Nodosilinea sp. E11: one gene and its partner. The protein of the gene in region 2 binds, or shares a complex with, the protein of the main gene of each other region. Links are inferred from orthologs where the notes say so. Each region holds a gene or a part of one and is shown on either strand. Other genes may lie near its edges. The genes, in order: mnmG and mnmE.

What was found.
Region 1: the proteins of mnmE (region 2) and mnmG are in contact, whole or in part, in a solved structure (PDB 9HIP), measured with the Escherichia coli proteins. The link is inferred for Nodosilinea sp. E11 from one-to-one orthologs.

Annotation. Positions count from the first base shown.
Region 1 is NZ_CP136520.1:3,132,918-3,143,079, reverse strand. The notes cover bases 3,910-6,855. They hold mnmG (tRNA uridine-5-carboxymethylaminomethyl(34) synthesis enzyme MnmG), read right to left. Parts: upstream 6,371-6,855; coding sequence 4,448-6,370; downstream 3,910-4,447. Other genes in these bases: RRF56_RS15995 (HAMP domain-containing sensor histidine kinase), read right to left, coding at 6,548-6,855; RRF56_RS16005 (fructosamine kinase family protein), read left to right, coding at 3,910-4,439. Also shown: RRF56_RS16020 (EAL domain-containing protein), read right to left, coding at 1-935; RRF56_RS16015 (lysozyme), read right to left, coding at 1,269-1,778; RRF56_RS16010 (pitrilysin family protein), read left to right, coding at 2,229-3,551; more of RRF56_RS16005, read left to right, coding at 3,579-3,909; more of RRF56_RS15995, read right to left, coding at 6,856-7,459; RRF56_RS15990 (aminotransferase class V-fold PLP-dependent enzyme), read right to left, coding at 8,190-9,410; RRF56_RS15985 (TM0106 family RecB-like putative nuclease), read left to right, coding at 9,870-10,162. UniProt on the Escherichia coli protein: NAD-binding protein involved in the addition of a carboxymethylaminomethyl (cmnm) group at the wobble position (U34) of certain tRNAs, forming tRNA-cmnm(5)s(2)U34.
Region 2 is NZ_CP136520.1:4,683,607-4,693,652, reverse strand. What follows is about bases 4,322-7,151. They hold mnmE (tRNA uridine-5-carboxymethylaminomethyl(34) synthesis GTPase MnmE), read right to left. Parts: upstream 6,534-7,151; coding sequence 5,109-6,533; downstream 4,322-5,108. Other genes in these bases: RRF56_RS23110 (DUF2062 domain-containing protein), read left to right, coding at 6,835-7,151; RRF56_RS23120 (hypothetical protein), read right to left, coding at 4,464-4,976; RRF56_RS23125 (AAA family ATPase), read right to left, coding at 4,322-4,467. In the rest of the region: RRF56_RS23130 (C1 family peptidase), read right to left, coding at 1-705; more of RRF56_RS23125, read right to left, coding at 739-4,321; more of RRF56_RS23110, read left to right, coding at 7,152-7,332; dapB (4-hydroxy-tetrahydrodipicolinate reductase), read right to left, coding at 7,355-8,179; ilvN (acetolactate synthase small subunit), read right to left, coding at 8,195-8,716; RRF56_RS23095 (MFS transporter), read left to right, coding at 9,095-10,046. UniProt on the Escherichia coli protein: Exhibits a very high intrinsic GTPase hydrolysis rate. Involved in the addition of a carboxymethylaminomethyl (cmnm) group at the wobble position (U34) of certain tRNAs, forming tRNA-cmnm(5)s(2)U34.

The DNA of each region.
Region 1 (10,162 bases), 1.6 Mb from region 2 along the record:
AACAGGCTAACCAGGGCCGGGGTGTTGTCGATAAAGGCCTGCATCTGCTGACTGGTGTGGACTAACACCTGCTCGGCCTGTTTGCGATCGCTCACATCGAGCACCATCGTATCCCAGGCGATGCGGTTGTCAGCCAGACGAGCCAATCGCCCCATACCCTGGAGCCACTTTTGCCGCCCCGAGGGCGCAACAATGCGCCATTCGCCAAACCAGGGGGCTAGGGACACAGCAGACTGGTGCAGTAGGCTCTGCAATCTACTGCGATCGCCCAGATGAATAGCCTCCCACAGCAGATGGGGCTGCGCATGAAGTTGCTCAACCGACAATTCCCAAAGCTCAGCACACCCCTGGCTGATGTATACAATCTCCTCTACTCCTGAAGGGCAGGAAACGTGGCAAATGAGACCTCCCGGCAAGTTGGTCGTAAACTGCCGCAGTCGCGCTTCGCTGGCTTGGGAGAGCTGTTCAGCCCGGCGCTGATTGGTAATGTCTTGACCAATGCTGGTCATGCTGTGAACAGTGCCGTCTGGGTGAGTCCGTAGGGTGTTGTTCCAGGCCATCAGGCGGCGATCGCCACTGCGGGTGACAATTTCATGTTCGTGCTGAGCGATGCTTTCACCCCGAGCCATGGCGGCTTCAAACAATACCCGCAAGGGCTGCTGGTCTTCGAGAGGAATAAACAAGTCCAGCCAGTTGCCCCCAACCACCTCGTGGCGCTGCCACCCTGTGAGACTCAACAGGTAGTCATTGCAGAGCAAAATTGTGCCTTCAGGATCAACGACTAGCCCAGCTAGGGCCATAGTCTTAAGTACGGCTTGAAAATGTTGTTCTGATGCCTGAAAAGTAACCATTTGGCTATTGACCGGCTCTGCATTGCGATCGCTGACAAGAGGCGTTAAAGCATAGGGGCAACTTGGTGGCCAGTCATCGGTCATAGACTCAGCTCTGGGAGAAAAAGCAGCCCGAGCGGGACATGCTGCACTACCACCCTAAGCTTCTCCCATTTATTTTTCCCAGCATGAGACCACGGACTGCCGTACAGATTCACAGCTCTTAATGCTTTTTAGCTTGTCCGATATAGCCATAGTCACCTGGGTTAGGCCATCCAGCACCCTAAGCACGTTCGAACGTGCTTAGGGAAAATGACTTAACCGGCCTGGCTACAGCTATACCTAATATTCGCATTTTATCGGCGCACACCTAGCCCCCCTTGGGCTGCCCCCAGATCCACACCGTATTTTGCAGTGTTGCCGAAAAATTATGCAACCCTACAGGAACTGTCGCCAGTTTTCGCTGCGAAATAGCGCCCGCTCGGCGCGCCGCCGCCGCTGTAAACCGGGCATCACATTCCCCCCCGCATAGACCCAGCGACCAAACTCCTCAGCTGCTCCCGCGAAATCGCCAGCATTGACTTTTTTCAGCAACGTCGACGCCTGAAGGTTGCCCGCGCCAACGTTAAAGGTAAACGACACCAGGGCCGAAAACTGGTCACTGGTCAGCGGGCGAGTGACGGCAGTAGCGACCGCCTTTTCGTATTTAGTAAGGTCACGCTTGAGAATATCTTCGGCCTCAGCACGGGTGATGGTGAGCCCTGGAAAGACTTGGGGCGGCCCCGCTGCCGAGGTGTGGCCATAGCCAATAGTCCAAGGCTCTCCCCCAGTACCAGGGTCGGGGTAGGCTGTGAGGCCCAGCCCTTCAAACCCCTTAATAATCTCTAGCCCGGCAGCGTTAATGGTGTTGCCTGTAGAAGGCGGCGGCGGTGGCGGCGGTGGCGGCATAGGCTGAGGTTCTGGCGCACCCGTGCCAATGGACACAGTCATGGCACGGGGATAATCGTCCCGCAAAAACCACGTTTTAAGACTGCCAATATTGACTACCTGCTCCTTAGGGTTGCTGGTAGAGGGATACTTGGTGATGCGAGAGATCCAATAACCTCCCTGCATTAGGTAAATCGCAATGTCTGTCTCTTTTATCCAGGTTCCCATGTAACCTCCCCGGAACAGTCCGCATACCAGGAATCTACAATACTTTCAGACTTATGAATCATTTAGTTCTAGGATTGTGCCCCATTCACAGAACAATGCCCCAATTCAATCTCTTTTCAGGCTGGCGATCGCCGGTTCGCGCTCAACCAGACCTGGGCAGAATCCGGCAGATTTTCCCAGCCAGGCGATTCAGTCGTTAAGATATTCGAAGCTTAACGTTTTGCCAGGGTCCTAATTATTTCTATGGCTTTGCTCGCTGCGACCGCTGATCTGCCTTCTCGTCTGGTGTCGCCTACGATTCGCCGTCTGCCCAACGGATTGACCGTGATTGCTGAGCAAATGCCGTTAGATGTGGTCAATCTAAGCCTGTGGCTGCGAGTGGGTTCGGCAGTGGAAAGCGATGCCATCAACGGGATGGCTCACTTTCTAGAGCACATGATCTTCAAGGGCACTCAGCAACTTCAGTGCGGCGAGTTTGAGCGCCGGGTCGAGGATCGAGGGGCCTTTACCAATGCCGCAACCAGCCAAGACTACACCCAGTACTACGTCACTACGGCACCGCAAGATTTTGCCGCTCTAGCACCCCTGCAAATTCAGATGGTGATGGCTCCCCGCCTTAGCGACGAAGACTTTGAGCGAGAACGCCCCGTCATTTTAGAAGAAATTCGCCGGGCCGACGACAACCCGCGTCGCCGCAACTACGCCCGCACCATGGAGCTGGTGTTTGAGCGTCTACCCTACCACCGGCCGGTGCTAGGGCCAGCAGCGGTGGTGGAGGGGCTAACTGCCCAGCAAATGCGTGAGTTTCATAGCACCTGGTACCAGCCCCAGAGCATGACGGCGATCGCGGTGGGCAACCTACCCGTCGAGACGTTGATTGCAACAGTGGCAGAAGGCTTTGAGCGAGCTATGGCCGAGAGAGCCACGGCGGCAGCAGCCACGCAGTCTAATTCGATGGAGCGGTTTAAGCCGCTATTGCCCGGCGACCTAGAGCCTGCGTTTACCACTGTGCAGCGGGCGGTCCATACCGATGTCTCGCTCACCCAGGCTCGATTGGTGATGGCTTGGCGAGTACCGGGCGTGGCCCAGCTAGACGACACCTACGGGCTCGATATTTTGGCCTCAATTTTGGGGCGAGGGCTAACCTCACGCCTGGTGCGCGACTTGAGAGAAGACCGCAAGTTGGTGACTAGCATCAGCTGCAACAACATGACCCTGGCTCACCAGGGGGCGTTTCTGATCTCGGCGCAGTTGCCGGCTGAGCACTTAGAGGTGGCAGAGGCAGCGATCGCTCAGCACATTGCCACCGTGACCCAGCAACGGGTCAGTTCGACAGAGCTGCGCCGGGTTCAGACCCAGGTGGCTAACCGGTTTATCTTTGCTAACGAAACTCCCAGCGATCGCGCCGGGCTATACGGCTACTACCACACCCTCACGGGCGATATTGCCGACGGCATCAACTACCCGGCCTATATTCAGCAGCTGGGCGTAGACGAGGTACTAGAGGCCGCCCAGAGCCATCTCTCGAGCGAGGCCTACGGGGTTCTCGCGGTGCACCCAGCTTAGGCCAATCGATCATCAGGTGAGGAGAGCATGTGGACTGCGATCGCTCAGCATATCAGCGCCAAAACCGGGCAAGCCTTCACCATTCAAGAACGGCGATCGGTGAGTGGTGGGTGCATTAACCAGGCCTACCAGATCAACGACGGTGCCCAGGCGTTTTTTATCAAGCTCAACCAGGCATCGCAGGTAGCTATGTTTGAGGCCGAAGCCCTGGGCCTCAGCGAGATGTATGATAGCCAGACGATTCGGGTGCCCAAACCCCTGTGCTGGGGCACCGTAGATGGTTCAGCCTATATCGTGATGGAATGGCTCGACCTGGGCGGCAGTGGCGAGGCCTGGGGGCCGATGGGCAGCGCTCTAGCTGCTATGCACCGGGTCACGAGCGACCAAGGCTTTGGCTGGCGGCAAACTAACACCATTGGGGCTACCCCCCAGCCCAACCCCTGGACTGAGACCTGGCTGGAGTTTTACCGAGAACAGCGTCTGCGCCACCAGTTTCGCCTGGCGGGTCGTCGCGGCGGGCGGTTTCCGCGACAGCACGAGCTGCTGATGGCGCTCCCCGATTTGTTAGCTAGTCACCACCCAGCTCCAGCCTTGGTGCATGGCGACCTGTGGTCGGGCAATGCGGCAGTGACTGCCGAGGGTGAACCGGTGATTTTAGATCCGGCGACTTACTATGGCGATCGCGAAGTCGATCTGGCCATGACCGAGCTGTTTGGCCGCTTCCCGGAGGCGTTTTATCGCGCTTACAATGCAGCCTACCCCTTAGAGGGAGGCTACGCTACCCGCAAAATTTTGTACAACCTGTATCACGTCATTAACCACTTCAATTTGTTTGGCGGCAGCTACGAAGCCCAGGCCAATCGGATGATCGACCAGCTGCTGCGCTAGTCAGCTGCTTAGGGTTTTGCACCGACAGGCTCAGGTAAGTGATCGCGGCGCGATCGCATCTCCAAATACACCAGCAGCGCATTCACATCGGCGGGGTTGACACCGCCAATGCGCGAGGCTTGGCCAATGGTGAGAGGCTTAATCTGGTTCAGTTTTTCTCGCGCCTCTTTAGAGAGGGTTTCTATGGTCATGTAGTCCAACGATTCGGGCAGTTTGCGGTTAGTGTTTTTAGCCACCTGATCAATTTGGTTCTGCTGTCGCTGAATATAGCCCGAGTACTTGATATCGATCTCGGCTCCTTCTTTCTCTTCCCGCAGCAGATCGCCATGGCCCAACCCATAGTGTTCTAGCGTCCCGTAGTGAAAACCAGGACGTCGTAACAAATCGGATAGGGTAATCGAGCCTTTGATGCGCTGATCGGTATCCGCCGCAATTTGCTGGCCGAGGGCATCATGCTCTTTGATACGAGTGACGTGCAGGCGCTCTTTTTCGGCGGCAATGTTGGCATATTTGTCGGTAAACGTCTCCCAACGGCGATCGTCAATGAGCCCAATCTCTCGACCCAGGGGAGTGAGGCGCTGATCGGCATTGTCCGATCGCAGCAGCAGCCGATACTCAGAGCGCGAGGTTAGCATCCGGTAGGGTTCTCGCAGGTCTTTGGTGCAGAGGTCATCGAGCAGGGTACCAATGTAGCTGCCTTCGCGGGGCAGCACCAGTAGCTCTTGCCCCCGCACCAGTCGGGCCGCATTTACCCCGGCCACAAAGCCCTGGGCCGCCGCCTCCTCATAGCCGGTGGTGCCATTCACCTGGCCCGCACAAAATAGCCCCTCGACGCGCTTGGTCATCATGGTCGGGTAGCACTGGGTAGCGGGCAGATAGTCATACTCCACAGCGTAGGCAGGGCGCAGCATGGTGCAGCGCTCTAGCCCTGGCAGGGTGCGCAGCATCGCCAGCTGCAACGTCTCAGGTAGGCCAGTAGAAAAGCCCTGCACATAGATCTCAGGAATGTCGCGCCCTTCGGGTTCTAGAAAAATCTGGTGGCTGTCTTTGTCGGCAAAGCGAACGATTTTGTCTTCGATGCTAGGGCAGTAGCGGGGGCCTTTAGAGTCGACCCAGCCGCCGTAGATCGGCGACAGGTGCAGGTTGTCGCGAATCAGCTGGTGAGTCTCTGCGGTGGTGCGGGTGAGGTGACAGGGCATTTGCTCACGCTCGACCCAGGCCTCGGGGTCAAAGCTAAACCAACGCACGTCTTCGTCACCGGGCTGAGGTTCTAGCGCGTCAAAGTTGATCGAGCGGCGATCGACCCGGGCTGGAGTGCCCGTCTTCAGCCGCCCGGTCTCAAAGCCCAGGCGGTTGAGGGTATCAGTTAACCCAGTGGCAGCAAATTCGCCCGCTCGGCCCGCCGCCATCGATTTGGCCCCAATCCAGATCGTGCCACCCAAAAAGGTGCCGGTGGTCAAAATTACAGCTTTGCACTTAAAAGCCATACCAAAGTAGGTTTCAACCCCGATGACTTCGTCGTTGGGGCCGAGCACCAGGTCGGTCACCATGCCCTCGCGGATCACCAGATTTTCCTGGTTTTCGACGATGGTTTTCATCACGGTGGCGTATTCACGCTTGTCGGTCTGCGCCCGCAAGGCCCACACGGCGGGACCGCGTGAGCTATTGAGCACGCGCTTTTGTAGGTAGGTGCGATCGGCCATTTTGCCAATTTCGCCCCCTAAGGCATCGACCTCGTGGGTGAGCTGCGACTTGGCGGGGCCACCAACGGCAGGGTTACAGGGCTGCCAGGCAATTTTGTCGAGGTTGAGGGTAATTAGCAACGTGCGGCAGCCTAGCCGCGCCGAGGCCAGGGCTGCTTCACAGCCAGAGTGGCCCGCCCCCACGACGACGACATCGTATTCATCTAAAAACTCTACAGAAGCGTTCATGCAGGCGGCTACTCAATGGGTGACGCAATTAGGGCCAGACATGATCAATTTTAGCGGGTCGGTGGAGCCAACACTGCGGCATTAGGCTCTGCCATGGTTGTCAGTGGCAGCAGCGTATGGGCAAAGATCGTTGGTAGGAGCCAATAAACCCGCCTGACGGTTCGCTCCAGCGGTGGGTTATCTCGCGGCTGGAGCGTCGACATGAGAGTTGTCTTCAGGGTGCGATCGCGGCATACGAACGGTAAAAGTGGTGCCTGCCTGCGCCGTCGAGACAACCTCTACCGTACCCCCGTGAGCAACGACAATCTCGCGCACAATGTACAACCCCAGGCCAATGCTACCTGGCACCCGCTGCGCTGTCGATTCTGGCAGGGTATGGCGCATGAGCGGATCAAAGATCGTGGCCAGCATCTCTGGCGGAATCGGCGGCCCTTCGTTATGCACGCTCAAGACTACGGTTGATGTATTTGAAGAGATCGATAAGTCAACTGGCCTTTCAGTTGCCCCGTGCTGCAGGGCGTTGCCTATCAGGTTAGAGACAACCTGGCGCAGTCGGGCCGCATCCCAGTCACCTGTGAGGTCGCCGTTTGGATGAAAGCGCAGCGTGCGCTGCGGGTAGGCAAGGCAAAATTCGTCGCAGACTTTGCAGCAAAGTTCTTCCAAATCAACCGGACCGCACGTCAGCGGCATCGCGCTGCCTAGCCCTGTCGACGCGAAATCGATCAAGTCGCTAATCAACCGCGTGATCGCCTGCGTGTTCGTCTGGATCATCGCCAGCGCTCTGGCAGAGCCAGGGCCTGCGGCTGTGGTGCGCGAAACCAGTTGAGCGGCCATGCTGATGCAGTTCAGCGGGTTGCGTAGGTCGTGGCCGAGAATAGCCAGAAACATGCGGCGCGACTGATCGACACGGCTGGTGTAGCTGCCGACGGCCTCTGCAAGAGATTGATCGAGCGACTCGTTGAAGCGGGTGATGTCGTCGATGGCACTGAGGTCGAGCTGCGGGTCGCTAAGGTACCACAGGCGGAGCACGCTGGCGCGCAGGGCGCGGTATTCAGCGACGACCTCCACAATGTCAAATCCTGAGCCCACACGGGCCACACCGTGCCGTACCGAGGCGTGGTCGAGCGGGTTGCTCGCGCCGCCGCCAGCGCCACCGTGCCCCTTAGACTTGCTTACCTGCTGCGCAGAGCTTTGGCCGACTTGCATATCCCGTGCGGTTGCCCGCAGCATCGCTTCGGCATCGTCCCGCAGGGCGGGCTTGGTCATCTTTGCCCCAGACTCGAGGCTGCGCGCAAACATTTCCCATTCTGCCAAGATCGGCTCGACGTTCCCCAGAATAAAGTCTGCCAGTCGCATCGATCCCTCTGTTGAGAACGGTTTAAGCATAGAGGAACGATACTTCAGGAGTGGGTGTAAACTTAGCTGCCTAGGGTCTCTGTAAAGACGATTAGCATAGGAATACGTCAGCTCAAATCTACCCAGAGATTGATTAGGTTAAAAAAATTACCATAGCTGTGGTCAGCCTAATCAAGACATCTCCTTTAAGAACGTTTGAACGTTCAAACGTTCTTAGGGCTTCTGGATGTCCTAACCCAGGTGATCATGGCTATATTTACTACAACCAACCTCACAGACTCAGCGCCAGCAGGCAGGGCAGGTTGATCATCGTCGCGATCGCCCACAGCCCAGAGCGTAGACACCTAGATGGTAATTCTGACCAAAACCGGGTGTTGCTGAAGTAGTTAGGAACCTCAGATCCCAGGGTTCTGCTCCGAGCTGATGGGTTGCAGCCAAGAACGCGGCTAGAACCCTGGGATCGTTAGCTCAGCCCCCTTTGCAGCGTAGTTTTGAGGCTTTCTACCAGTTCGTCTACCTCCGACTCCAGCGTCAGGTAGTGGGTGCAGGCTCGCACACAGTTGGGCGCTTGTAGAGTGCGCAAAAACACGCCCTGGGTTTCTAGCTCATCCACCAGCCGCTTGTGCCAGGCTGGGGAAGGTTGACCGTTCTCCAAAACCCAAAACGAGACTAGGCCAGAATCGGGCGGGGTTTGCCGCACCGGGCAAATCTCAGGCAGTTCTTGCAGCTGTGACCACAGCCGCTGGCTGAGGTCTACCAGGCGCTGGTATCGCTGGGCAGCAGTGCCCCATTCAGTCTGATGGGCGATCGCAGTTCGCAACCCCGCCAGCAGCGGGTAGTTAGAGGTGGCCACCTCATAGCGCTGGGCATTGGGCTTCCAGCCAGTGGGGTTGGCAGCGGCATCGGTGGCAATGCCCCGCCAGCCAATAAAGGTCGGAGCCATCTGCGCCATGGCCTCTGGGCGGATGTAAAGGCCTCCCAGACCGGCTGCGCCACACCACCACTTGTGGCCGGTAAAGGCATAGAAATCGACACCAAGGGCAGGCAAATCTAGGGGCAATGAGCCAACCGACTGGGCCGCATCTACCAGGGTGAGCACGGGTTGGGGGCGATCGCTACAGGCTGCCACAATGGCCGACAGCGGCAGCACCTGGCCTGTATTCCAAAAAATGTGGCTAATCACCAACAGCCGGGTGTTGGGTTGCAGATGCTGGGCCACTACCGCCGCCGGATCGCCACCGTTGACGGTTTCCAGCAAAGGGCAGGTGCTGTAGGTGACGCCAAACCGACGGCAGATTTCCTGTACGGCAGCGATCACACCAGGGTGTTCGCAGTCTGACAGCAAGATGTGATCGCCAGCATGCCACGCCAGCCCCCAAAGGGGAATGTTACACCCCACCGTGACATCTTCAGTGAGGGCAATGGTGTCAGCGGTGGTGTTTAGCTCACTGGCGATCGCGGCTCTGGTCTGGGCCGCTTCAGCGCTTATCCACTGGTTAGCCGCTCCTGAAAACGGCCCCACAGCTTGAATTTGTCGGTGGGCCTGAAAAATAGCCTCTAGGGTAGCCTGGGCCATCGGCCCCTGACCGCCATAGTTGAAGTACTGTTTGCCGACTAGGGCCGGAAACTGCTGGCGATGGGCCACAAGGCTATCGACCGATGGGTTAGACAGAGAATTGCTCACGCTGAAGACTTCGGTTCGGGGTCTTTTCAACCCTATACCACAGGGACTGCCTTAGCCCCTTTAGGAGTTCTAAGGTAGGCGATCGCCCTTTTGAACCCGCTGTTTCAAGCACAGTCTTTTAGCATGCTTGGCACCTCACCGGTCTAAACGACCGCACAGCCACCCTCATCCAGGACTCCTGGCTGGGCCACAACCACCTCGGCCTCCCCGGAAACCTCGATAGGGTATACCATAGCTTTTAGAGTAGTTGTAAACGCTGTCTTTTTGGTCTATACGACCTAAATGTTGGCATGACTTGTGGTCTTCTTTGGCTTTGGTTTGACACGCATCAGCGACAGAAATCGCTGAGTCACGCTTTGCGCGCCATTCTTTGCCACCTCATGCTCCGCACCGGTTTTTACAGGCCTCTGCCAATCAGCCCGTTCGGTTCTCGTTTTACTTTCTGTCACACAACGCGCTTTGTCTGCTAGTTACCCCCTGCCGTCACGTTTTAGTTCAGGGGATGGCTCACTCAGTCCCCTGAAGCTTCCGCCTGAGGTAACCACGCCCAATCTTCCGCTGATTCGCTGGATCACCGACGATGTGCTGTTTCACTATCAGCGCTGTAGTCGGCGGGCGTTTTTAGATCTTTACGGCGATCGCGCCCAACAAGCCCCTCCCTCTGACTATCTGCTCAAACTGCGCCAAGACAGCCTGAGCCATCGAGAGCGAGTGTTTGCCGACTACTCCCCCCTCTACCGACCCGAATTTGA
Region 2 (10,046 bases):
GCGGAGCCATGTATAAGTGAGCTGCTGAAACACTTCTTCTAAAATGTCATGGGGTATAATAGAAGAGGGGCAAAGAAGCTCAACATTTTGCTCATTGCTTGGTTTGTTGGCTAGATTAGCTTTAAGAGCAGTGTAAGTTCTAAGCCCTACAATGCCATCATCAACTAGCTGATTTTGGCCTTGAAAGAGCTTGACAATCTCCTCAAGTTTGTCATCAAATCTTGGGGTTTGTAGCCATTCAAGGACTGCGTTAGGGGCTTCACTGAAAAAAACGGGCACAACGACAGGCTTAGTTGACTCTTGCTTTGTTCTCTGTGGAATTAACTCTCGATAATACCAGTAAAGTGCTTGTTTGAGTTGAATGATTTCCTTGGCTTGAGAATGCTGAATCTGCTCGGATTCTTCCGAGCAGGGCGCTTCTTGTTTTCGCAGAATTTTATAAACTCGGACATTGGGAAAACGGGTTTCTCCTAAAATTTGGTTGTAGATGTCTTCCAGTTTTTTAGATTCTTTTGGCCCTTTGTCTTTTAGTAAGATGGATAAGATTTTAGCAATACCCTCTAAATGATCGCTGCCTTCTTGGGACAAGAGGCGTGGTTTGTTATCTAAGGCGAGAGTTAAACTTGGGTCGGCAATATCAGGTAAGTCAGGAATCCAGCCAAATCCTTTTTTCTGCCAGGTGCTGCTTGAGTTTGACTGAGCCATAATGCTTGCTCCAATATAGATTGAGTAGAATACCTATGGGCAGAGCTGCTGGTTTGAGGATGAATTATTTTTTAGGTAATCACTCACCCACTGGCAGCCTTGCTCTACTAGACCATCTAACGTTAGGAAATCAGATTCCTGGTTCCAGAGAATGACGCGGCCATCTTGGCTGGAAGACGCTAGCAGGTTGTCTTTAACACTGAGACTATTGACACCACCGTCATGACCAACAAGCGTCATAATCAATCTGCCGCTCGGCTTCCAAATTTGAATTGTTCCGTCATTAATAGCCCCATAAAGCCTTTGGGAATCAGGACTAAATCGCACGCTGTTAACCGTATCAGGGTGCCCTGTCAGTGTACTAAGCCCTTGTCCTTGAGAATTCCATAGCCGTATCGTTTGATCAGCGCTGGCAGTGGCAATGAGATCCTGGTTGGGGCTAAATGTCGCACTCAAAACTGGTTCTGAGTGTTCTTTTAATGTAGTAATTAAAGTTTCAGTTTGAAGGTTCCACAGTTTAGCAGTATTGTCAGCACTAGCACTGAGTAGTTGGCTACCATCGGCGTTAAATTCAACCGAGTAAACGACCTGTTGGTGCCCTTCTAAGGCAAAAAGTGGTTCGCCATTAATATCCCAAAGTTTAATTAGACTGTCGTATCCGCCAGAGGCAATGCGATCGCCCTGGGGACTAAAGCTAATTCCGTAGACACCATCTACATGGGCATTGGGTACCAGGTCTATAAAGTCGTCGGCATCTGTCCAGCGCCGAATAGTGCCACTGCCATCCCCTTCCACAATCCGATCACCTTTTGGACTAAATCGAATACTACTGCCGAAGGAGCCATGGGTATTCTGCAACAGCTGAGCTTGAGAATTTTGTAGATCCTGAATGTTCCACACCACACCGTTGCCGTCTTCTCGAATAGCAACGATCTGAGGTTTTTGGGGATTAAAGTTAACTTCAAATACGGGTACTGGTTGGGTGTCTGGCAGGGGAGAAGCCAGTACCGCCACGCGTGAAGTTGCGTTAGGCTGCCAAAGAATTGCCTTTTTGTCATTACTGACGCTGGCTAGAATGGTGCCATCAGGGTTAAAGCTGACGCCGTTGACCCTTGAGGCATGACCGCGCAGGCGGGTGATTAAACGGCCCTGAAAATCCCATAGCTCTATTACTCCACTTTGGCGGCAAGCGACGATAGTCCGGCCATCGGGGCTAAAGGCGACCTGAAGCACCGCAGTACTATCGTCAGCTGTGAGCAAGCGTACGGGTTCGCCTGTGGCTTTCCAAAGCCGTATCTTGCCTTCAACATCTCCTGAAGCCAACCATCCAGGGTTGGTCGAAGGACTAAAGTCAACGCTCGTCACTAAGTCTTGGTGACCAAGGAGTGGAGGGCGCTTAGGGGTGCCATCGCGGTTCCATAACCTGATGGTGCGATCGCTACTGGCACTGGCTAAAGTTAGGCCATCGGGGCTAAAGGCAACATCCCACACTGGGGAGCTATGGGCGGAAATCGTTTCAAGGAGCTTGCCCTGCAAATCCCATAGTTTGATCGTGCCATCTTCACTGGCGCTAGCTAGGAACTGATTTTGAGGGTCAAAGCGAACGCTATAGACATAGCTGTTATGGGCTGAGATCGGTGCTCCTAATGACTCGCCTTGACTTGACCACAATTGAATGGTGCCATTTTCAGCGGCGCTGGCAATTTTCTGGCCATCGGGGCTGAAACTGACATCTAAGACAGGGGCATCGTGGGTTAAGTCTACGGAGTTTAACTGCCCATGCTTATCCCATAGTTTTACAGTGCGGTCGTAGCTGGCGGTAGCAATAGTTTGGCCGTCGGGGCTAAAGGCAACAGCCTGGATCACACCAGCATGGCCCTCTAATCGATTCTTCTCACGGACCCAATAAACACCCTGGGCCAGAGCGGTCATCACATCGGCTTGGAGGTCGGGTGGGCGGAGGAAAACAGGCATGCGCTGAAGTTGGGTGCCGGCTTCGAGGGCGTGCAGAAGAGGGTCTACCCTGTCGCGATTAACAGTAAATTCAGCATTTGTGGCTTGGGTGAGGGCTTTGATCTGGCCCTGCTCGGCGCGAATCCATTGGTTGAGGGCGAGAAACGCTAGGCCGCTGACGGCAGCTAAGGCCGCACCTACGCCAGCAATGGTGCGACGCAGGCGCTGCACTTCGCGGCGGTGCTCTTGGTCAGCCAATGCTTCACTAGCGTCGATAAAGGCGGTTTCTTCAGAGCAGAAATTGCCAAAGCGATCGCACAACTCCATCTTCTGAGCCATCAACCATTGCAGCTTGGTGCCCTGCCACAGCTCAGCTTCGGCCTGAGCAGATTTCTGTTGGCACAGGTCGTGCCAGCGGGTGGCGTCATCTTTAAGCTGGTTGCGCAGGCGAATCAGGGGTTTGCTTTCTTCGATCCAGCGTTTGAGGGTATCCCAGGAGTCGATCAGGGTTTCATGGGCCAATTCGACTACGGCACTGCTGTCGGGGCTGGGGCGATCGCTGACCAGCAAACTCGCATTAATTAACTGCTCTAGCACCTTTTGCTCCGCCGGGTCGCGAAATTCGGTGAGAGTGGCGCGGCGACTGACGGCCTTACCGACGGTGGTGGTACCCACATCGGCAGTGGTGGTATCGACCAGTTGCAAAAAGATGTGTTTCGCGGCCTGCTGTTCGTCAGCGGAGAGGCCATTGTAGATCTCGTCAACCCGCCGCTGGAGGGCTCCGCGCACGCCGCCAATCTGGCGATAGGTGCTGGTGCGGAGGATGCGATCGCCCAGATCGCCACTGCTTTCCCACAGCAGCTTGAGGGTGTACTGCAACAGCGGTAGCGAAATGCGATCGGCCTCGCCGGTTTCGTTACGGCCCTTCAACCCCTGGATGATCTCTGCTGCTAGGCCAGGTTCAAAGACAACGCCATGGCGGGCGGCGGGCTGCTCAATGACCAGGCGCAGTTCGTCATCCCCTAGATCGGTAATTAGCTCAGAGCGCTGCAAAATGCCGCTGAGGGAGGGGTAGGCACTGAGGCGATCGAGAAAATCGGCCCGCATGGCGACAACGAGATCTACCGACGGCAGATTGGCCCCAACCAAGGTCACTAGACTGTCGATAAAGTGCTGACGCATGACCCCGTCAGGGCAGAGGGTGAACAGTTCCTCAAACTGGTCGATAAAGATCAACCATTCGTCGTCTGCGAGCTTAATGGTTTGGGCAGCTTTCAGCAGACTATCGGGCTGAGCTGCCAACAAAAATTCGGTATCCGATTGGCGGTAGCCTGCGCTGGTTAGGCTGGCTCGAAAGGATTCAAAGGGATTGCGATCGGGGGTGCAGATTAGCTCTCGAAACCCTCCTCCTTGCTGTTGGGCCAGTTGGGGGATCAACCCGGCACGAATGAGTGAAGATTTGCCACTGCCCGAGGCCCCCAGCACCAGCAGAAAGTTCTCTTGTAGCCGCTCTTGCAGATGAGCGATCATGCGATCGCGGCCAAAGAACAAGTCGCGATCGCGCACCTCAAACTTGCGCAGGCCAATGTAGGGCGATCGCGGGTTTAGGGGTCGGGCTTTGACGTCATCAAAGGCCACCTGCAAAATGTGGGTGTAGGTAATTTGGGCGTGGGACTGATCGATGGTGGTTTGCGAGAAATCAACCCGATTGCCCTCGCCATCAACCTGAAAGTTTCCGCCAATCGCTACATCTTGAGCTTGAGACGAGGATGCCGGTTCACGACCCGGCTCGGCCTCGGAGGACTTCACAGAAGCACCATGGCTTTGGCCACTAGGCCCGCCACCCGCATCACTGGCTCAGCCAACGTTTCCACTCCGGCCAGCCCCTTACGCAAGGCCTCTACCGATTGATCGATTAAATCTTTATCAGGCTTTTCCTTCTCTAACTCAGCGGCCAATGTGGCCATGGGCACCTTGGCAGTCGCTTTTTCAATGGAGTTTAGGCTAGCGGAATTAAGCACCTGCTGTTGAAGGGTCGCCAGCGATTGCAGCAGGGCTTGAGTGACATCGGCATTGCCTGGGGGGGAGCTAACAGGGGCATGGCCAACGGTCTGCTGCTGGCTCATATCGACTGTGACGTCGCTGCCGCCAACCTGAAAATTGCCGCCCACGGTCATGGTGCGACTCTGCTGGGAAGCACTGGGCGCTGGGCTCGCCACCTCTAGTACAGTGCTCAGTTGGGCCTTGAGGGCGGCCTTTTCTTCAACGCTAAGACTGCCGATGATCTGGAGGATGTCGGCAACAGTGTATGTCGGCATGGTAGTCACCTTGATTTGGCAAAGTCTTGGGGCTGCTTTACCAATGGCAACAGCATATAGGCAGTTGCAGGAAACAGCGCTAAATCTCAGCAATGCTTTAACAAACGCCAGTTTTTGCCCAAGTACTGCGCCTTACTTACCGATACAGAAGCGGCTAAAGATCTCATCGAGCATAGATTCGGTGATTTCGTCGCCAGTAATGCTGCCCAACGCCGCGATCGCACTCCTCAAATCAATTGTCCAAAAATCGAGGGGCAGCTGATTTTCAATGGTTTGCTGCACCTGATTAAGCGCATTTCTCGCCTGGATCAGGGCGGCTTCCTGACGCTGGTTAACGGTGAACTCTAGGTTGCCGGAGGTGAGCTGATCGGCATGGATGGCCCGGAGAATCGCCTGTTCTAGGCTATCGATCCCCCGCTGCTGGGCGGCGGCGGTGTGAACGATCGGCAGGTTATCGGGCAGTCGGAGCTGATTCACAACATCAGCCGGGACCAGATCCACTTTGTTAACGACCAGAATCAGGCAAGTGGCTTGCACCGACTCGTAGAGCTGCTGGTCGGCGTCAGTCCACCCGGCGGTGGCGTCGAGGGTGAGCAACACCAGATCGGCGGCCTGGGCTACTTGGTGCGATCGCGCAATCCCCATCTGCTCCACCGGGTCGCTGGCGTCGCGAATGCCCGCCGTGTCGAGCACCTGAATGGGAATGCCGCCCACCACCAGCTGCGACTCCACCACGTCGCGGGTCGTGCCCGGCAGATCGGTGACAATGGCGCGATCGCAGCGGCTCCAGGCATTCAGCAGGCTTGACTTGCCCACATTGGGCCGACCCACGATTGCCACCTTTAGCCCAGTGCGCAGCAGTTCACCCGAGGCTGCCGTGGCCAAAATCTGCTCGACCTCGGCCAGCACCGCCGCCACCTGGGCCTGTACAGCCGGCTCATCTAGCGGCGGCAGGTCATCTTCAAAGTCAATGCGGGCCTCGACTTCGGCCAGCACATCCAGACAGGCCGAGCGGAGCTGACGAAGGGGAGTTCTCAACTTGCCCTGCACCCCGGCCAGAGCCGTTTTGGCCGCCAGGGCAGACTGGGCCGCCACCAGATCGGCCACCCCCTCGGCCTGGGTGAGATCGAGCCGCCCATTGAGAAAGGCCCGCAGGGTAAACTCTCCGGGTTCGGCCAGCCTGGCCCCCTGGGCAACGCAGAGCTGAAGCACCTGCTGCACGGCCATCAGCCCTCCGTGGCAATGGAACTCCACCACGTCTTCGCGGGTGTAGGAGCGCGGGGCCACCATGAGTAACAGCAGGGCTTCATCGACCAGCTGCTGGGTCTGCGGATCGCGCACATGGCCGTAGAGAATGCGGTGGCTCTCCCAGGGTTGCCGACCCGGTGCATAAAATAGGGCGCGGGCGATCGCCAGGGCCTCGGCTCCTGACAGCCGCACAATGCCTACGCTGCCCTGCTGGGGGGCAATGGCGGTAGCGATCGCCACAATGGTCTCTCCCTGGGCCACACCCAGGGGATGAGATTGTGAAACGGCTGAGGCGGCAGCACCATCCATTGCATTCATCCGTAATCATCCTGGCATAGTGAAGTGATCTTGAACCCTGGGATCAAGCCTGATAAAAGGCAGATCCACTGGGTAGAATAGAAAAGAATCTTTACGCACTTTTAAGGTTCTGCCGCCGGTTTTGGCTGCCGTCCTGCCCTGGTAGTCTATCAAGCCAAGGGGTAAAGGCCGCTGCACCGATAGCTTAGATGTGCGCTTCTCACCCTCGCTCCTGGCCGCCCAGGGGAGCCTAGCCTTTGGTTGACCCTCATCTATGACCACCGTCGATTTGCCTTCTAGTCCAAAGTCTTCAATGCCCAAAATGTCTCGGCCCCAGTGGCGGCGTCAGCTTCGCTACGTGTACCTGCGCTTTTTGCGGCTCCAGGGTAGCCCTGAGCAACTGGCTCGGGGCATGGCATCGGGGGTGTTTTCAGGCTGTTTTCCGCTGTTTGGGTTTCAGACGATCCTGGGGGTGGCGGTGGCCACGGTGTTGCGGGGCAACCGGCTGATGGCCGCCGCCGCCACCTGGGTTAGCAATCCCTTCACCTACGTGCCGATTTTCGCCTTCAATTACCAGGTGGGCCATTGGCTACTGGGGGGCGGCACTACCCAAACCTTTCAAGACCTCGATACCCTCACCAGCTGGATGGATATGGGCACCGAGGTTTCGGTGCGACTGATGCTGGGCAGCAGTGTGGTGGGGGCGATCGCAGGGGTAGTCAGCTACGTGGTCGGCCTGCCCTTAATTCGCCGGGTGCGATCGCGGCAGATTGCTCGGCAGCAGCGCCAGCTCGACTCCCCCAAGCTTTAGAACCCGGCCCCAGAGTCTAGCCCTAGAGCACTGTATCTAACCCGTAAATCAACGACTTCAGCGCCATCACCCGGCGAATGCACAGCAGCACACCGGGCATAAAACTGGCGCGATCGCTAGTATCGTGGCGCAGCGTGTAGAGCTGCCCCGGCGAGCCAAACAAAATCTCCTGGTGGGCAATTAACCCCGGTAGCCGCACGCTGTGAATGTTGATACCCTCCGCCGTAGCCCCGCCCCGCGCCCCTGGAATAGTTTCGGTTTCTTTGACCAGAGGCACATTAAAGGATTGCTGCACCTCTGCCAGCATTTGAGCGGTCTGCACAGCGGTGCCGCTAGGGGCATCGGCCTTTTGGTTGTGGTGCAGCTCAATAATTTCTACATGGTCGAAGTACTGGGCCGCCTGCTGGGCCGCCTGCTGCATCAACACCACCCCAATCGAGAAGTTGGGCACGATCAGACAGCCAATGCTGGCCTTGTCGGCAAACTCCGCCAGGTTGCGAATCTGCTGGTTGCTGAGCCCCGTGGTGCCCACTACCGGTCGCACACCGTAGGCGATCGCGGCCCGCACCGACTCGTAGACGCTATCGGGATGGGTAAAATCGACCATCACCGCCAGCCCATCACTCTGGGCCGCCACCAGGGTCGCCTCCAGATCGTTCATGATGGGCACTTCTAGGGGCTGAGTACCAATGGCTTCACCGATGTCTTGCCCCAGCAGCGCCGGAGCCTTATCGACGGCACCCACCAGGGTCATATCCTCAGCCTGGGCTACGGCCTTGATCACCTCACGGCCCATTTTGCCGCAGGCCCCATTGACCACGACAGGAATCTTGGTTTGAGCAGTCATAGCGAGCGGTAACCCCTACTGAAACTTGCGTTCTAAAGACTTGAGATATTCGGTGTTGACCCCCGACTCGCGGGGTAGGGCAATCTTGCCAGTGCGGGCAATTTCGCGAATGCCAAACCGGTTCAGCACCTGCACAATCGCCACCATTTTGCCGGGGTCACCCACCACTTCGAGGGTGAGCGAATCTTCCGACACATCGACCACCCTTGCCCTAAAAATTTGAGCAAACTCAATCACTTCTGAGCGATTGGTGGTGGTGGCATTCACCTTGAGCAGCATTAGCTCCCGCTCGACGCAGGGGGTATCGGTCAGGTCATTGACTTTGATCACGTTGATCAGCTTATACAGCTGCTTAGTGAGCTGTTCAATCACCGAATCGTCGCCGGGCACCACCATGGTGATGCGAGAAATGCCCGATGTTTCGGCTGGCCCGACCGCCAGGCTCTCAATATTAAAACCGCGCCGGGCGAAGAGGCCAGCAATGCGACTTAGCACCCCGGCTTCGTCTTCAACCAGCACCGACAGGGTGTGTTTTATCGCCTGCTGAGGAGCCACAGTCGAACTGGAGAGTGTAGAAGGATTAACCATAGAGCCTGGGAAGATAAAGGGCACCAGCGCCGAAGCTGGCCCGTGGTAACGGTGAGCTAGCAAACCTTTATGATATCTCGAAAGCCTCGCGTTACAAACCTCCTCTGTACCTTCTAAATTGTCGCCTTCTCATCTCATCTCATTGAAAAAGAGAATTACTCAGTGGAGAGTTCTGGAGGCTGTCAATCGCCAGGGCCAATCCCGACGTAATGGTCTAGGCAACCGCGCCTGAAATCTGCGACAGCCCTGCGGTCCCCTATCCCAAACGCCGCCCACATTCCTCAGATTGGGTATCCTTGAGGCACAGCTACCGTCACAGCATCCTGCATGAGCTTATCTGGCCCAGTTCAAGACGTTCAGACCCTGCGGGGGCGATTTCTCGATCTCATTAACCTACGCCCCGGTGAAGAAGAGCGCACCCTGCTCATGTTCGCCTTCTACACCGCCACTTCCATGGGCATTTTGTGGCTGGAGGTGAGTTCGGCTGCTCTATTTTTGGGCGAGTATGGGGCAGCTAGTTTACCGTGGATCTATATTTTCAGCGCTGGGGTGGGGCTGGGGCTGAGTGTGGTGTATTCCTGGTTACAGCGGCTATTTCCGCTGCGCCGGGTGATCGTGATTATCGCCATGCTGATGGCGGCACCAATTTTGGGGTTTCGCTGGGGGTTGGCCGTGCCCTGGCTGGCTGCTCCTATGGTGTTTTCGATGCGGCTGTGGATTGAGGCGATCTACGGACTCAACGACCTCAATCTATCGGTGACGGCCAACCAGCTGTTTAATATTCGCGAGATCAAGCGGGCCTATCCCATCATCAGCAGCGGCAACCTGGTAGCCGATGTAATCAGCGGCTTCTCGGTGTATCTGCTGCTCAGGCTGATTGGGCTGCAAAACGTCTTGCTGCTGTCCTTTGTGGTGATGGTGGTGGGAGCGGTGATTTTGTCCCACCTCAGCCGCAACTATGCCCATGCCTTCCCCGATTCGCCCCGCCGGCAGGCCGAAGATGCAGAGTCAGTCGAGAGCTTCAGGTCGCGCCAGCGGCTCCAGGGACCGATTCAGCAGTACGTGGTGCTGCTGTTTTCGTTCTTTGTGCTGGCTCAAATGCTGCTGTTCTCCATTGAGTTTCAGTTTTTTAACCAGCTTGAAACCAGCTTAGACGTTGAATCAATCGCGGCTTTTCTCGGATTTTTTAGCGGCCTGCTGGGGCTGATTGAGCTGTTTACCCAGTGGTTTACCTCCAGCCGCCTGATTGAGCGGGAGGGAGTATTTAAAGTAGCGCTGG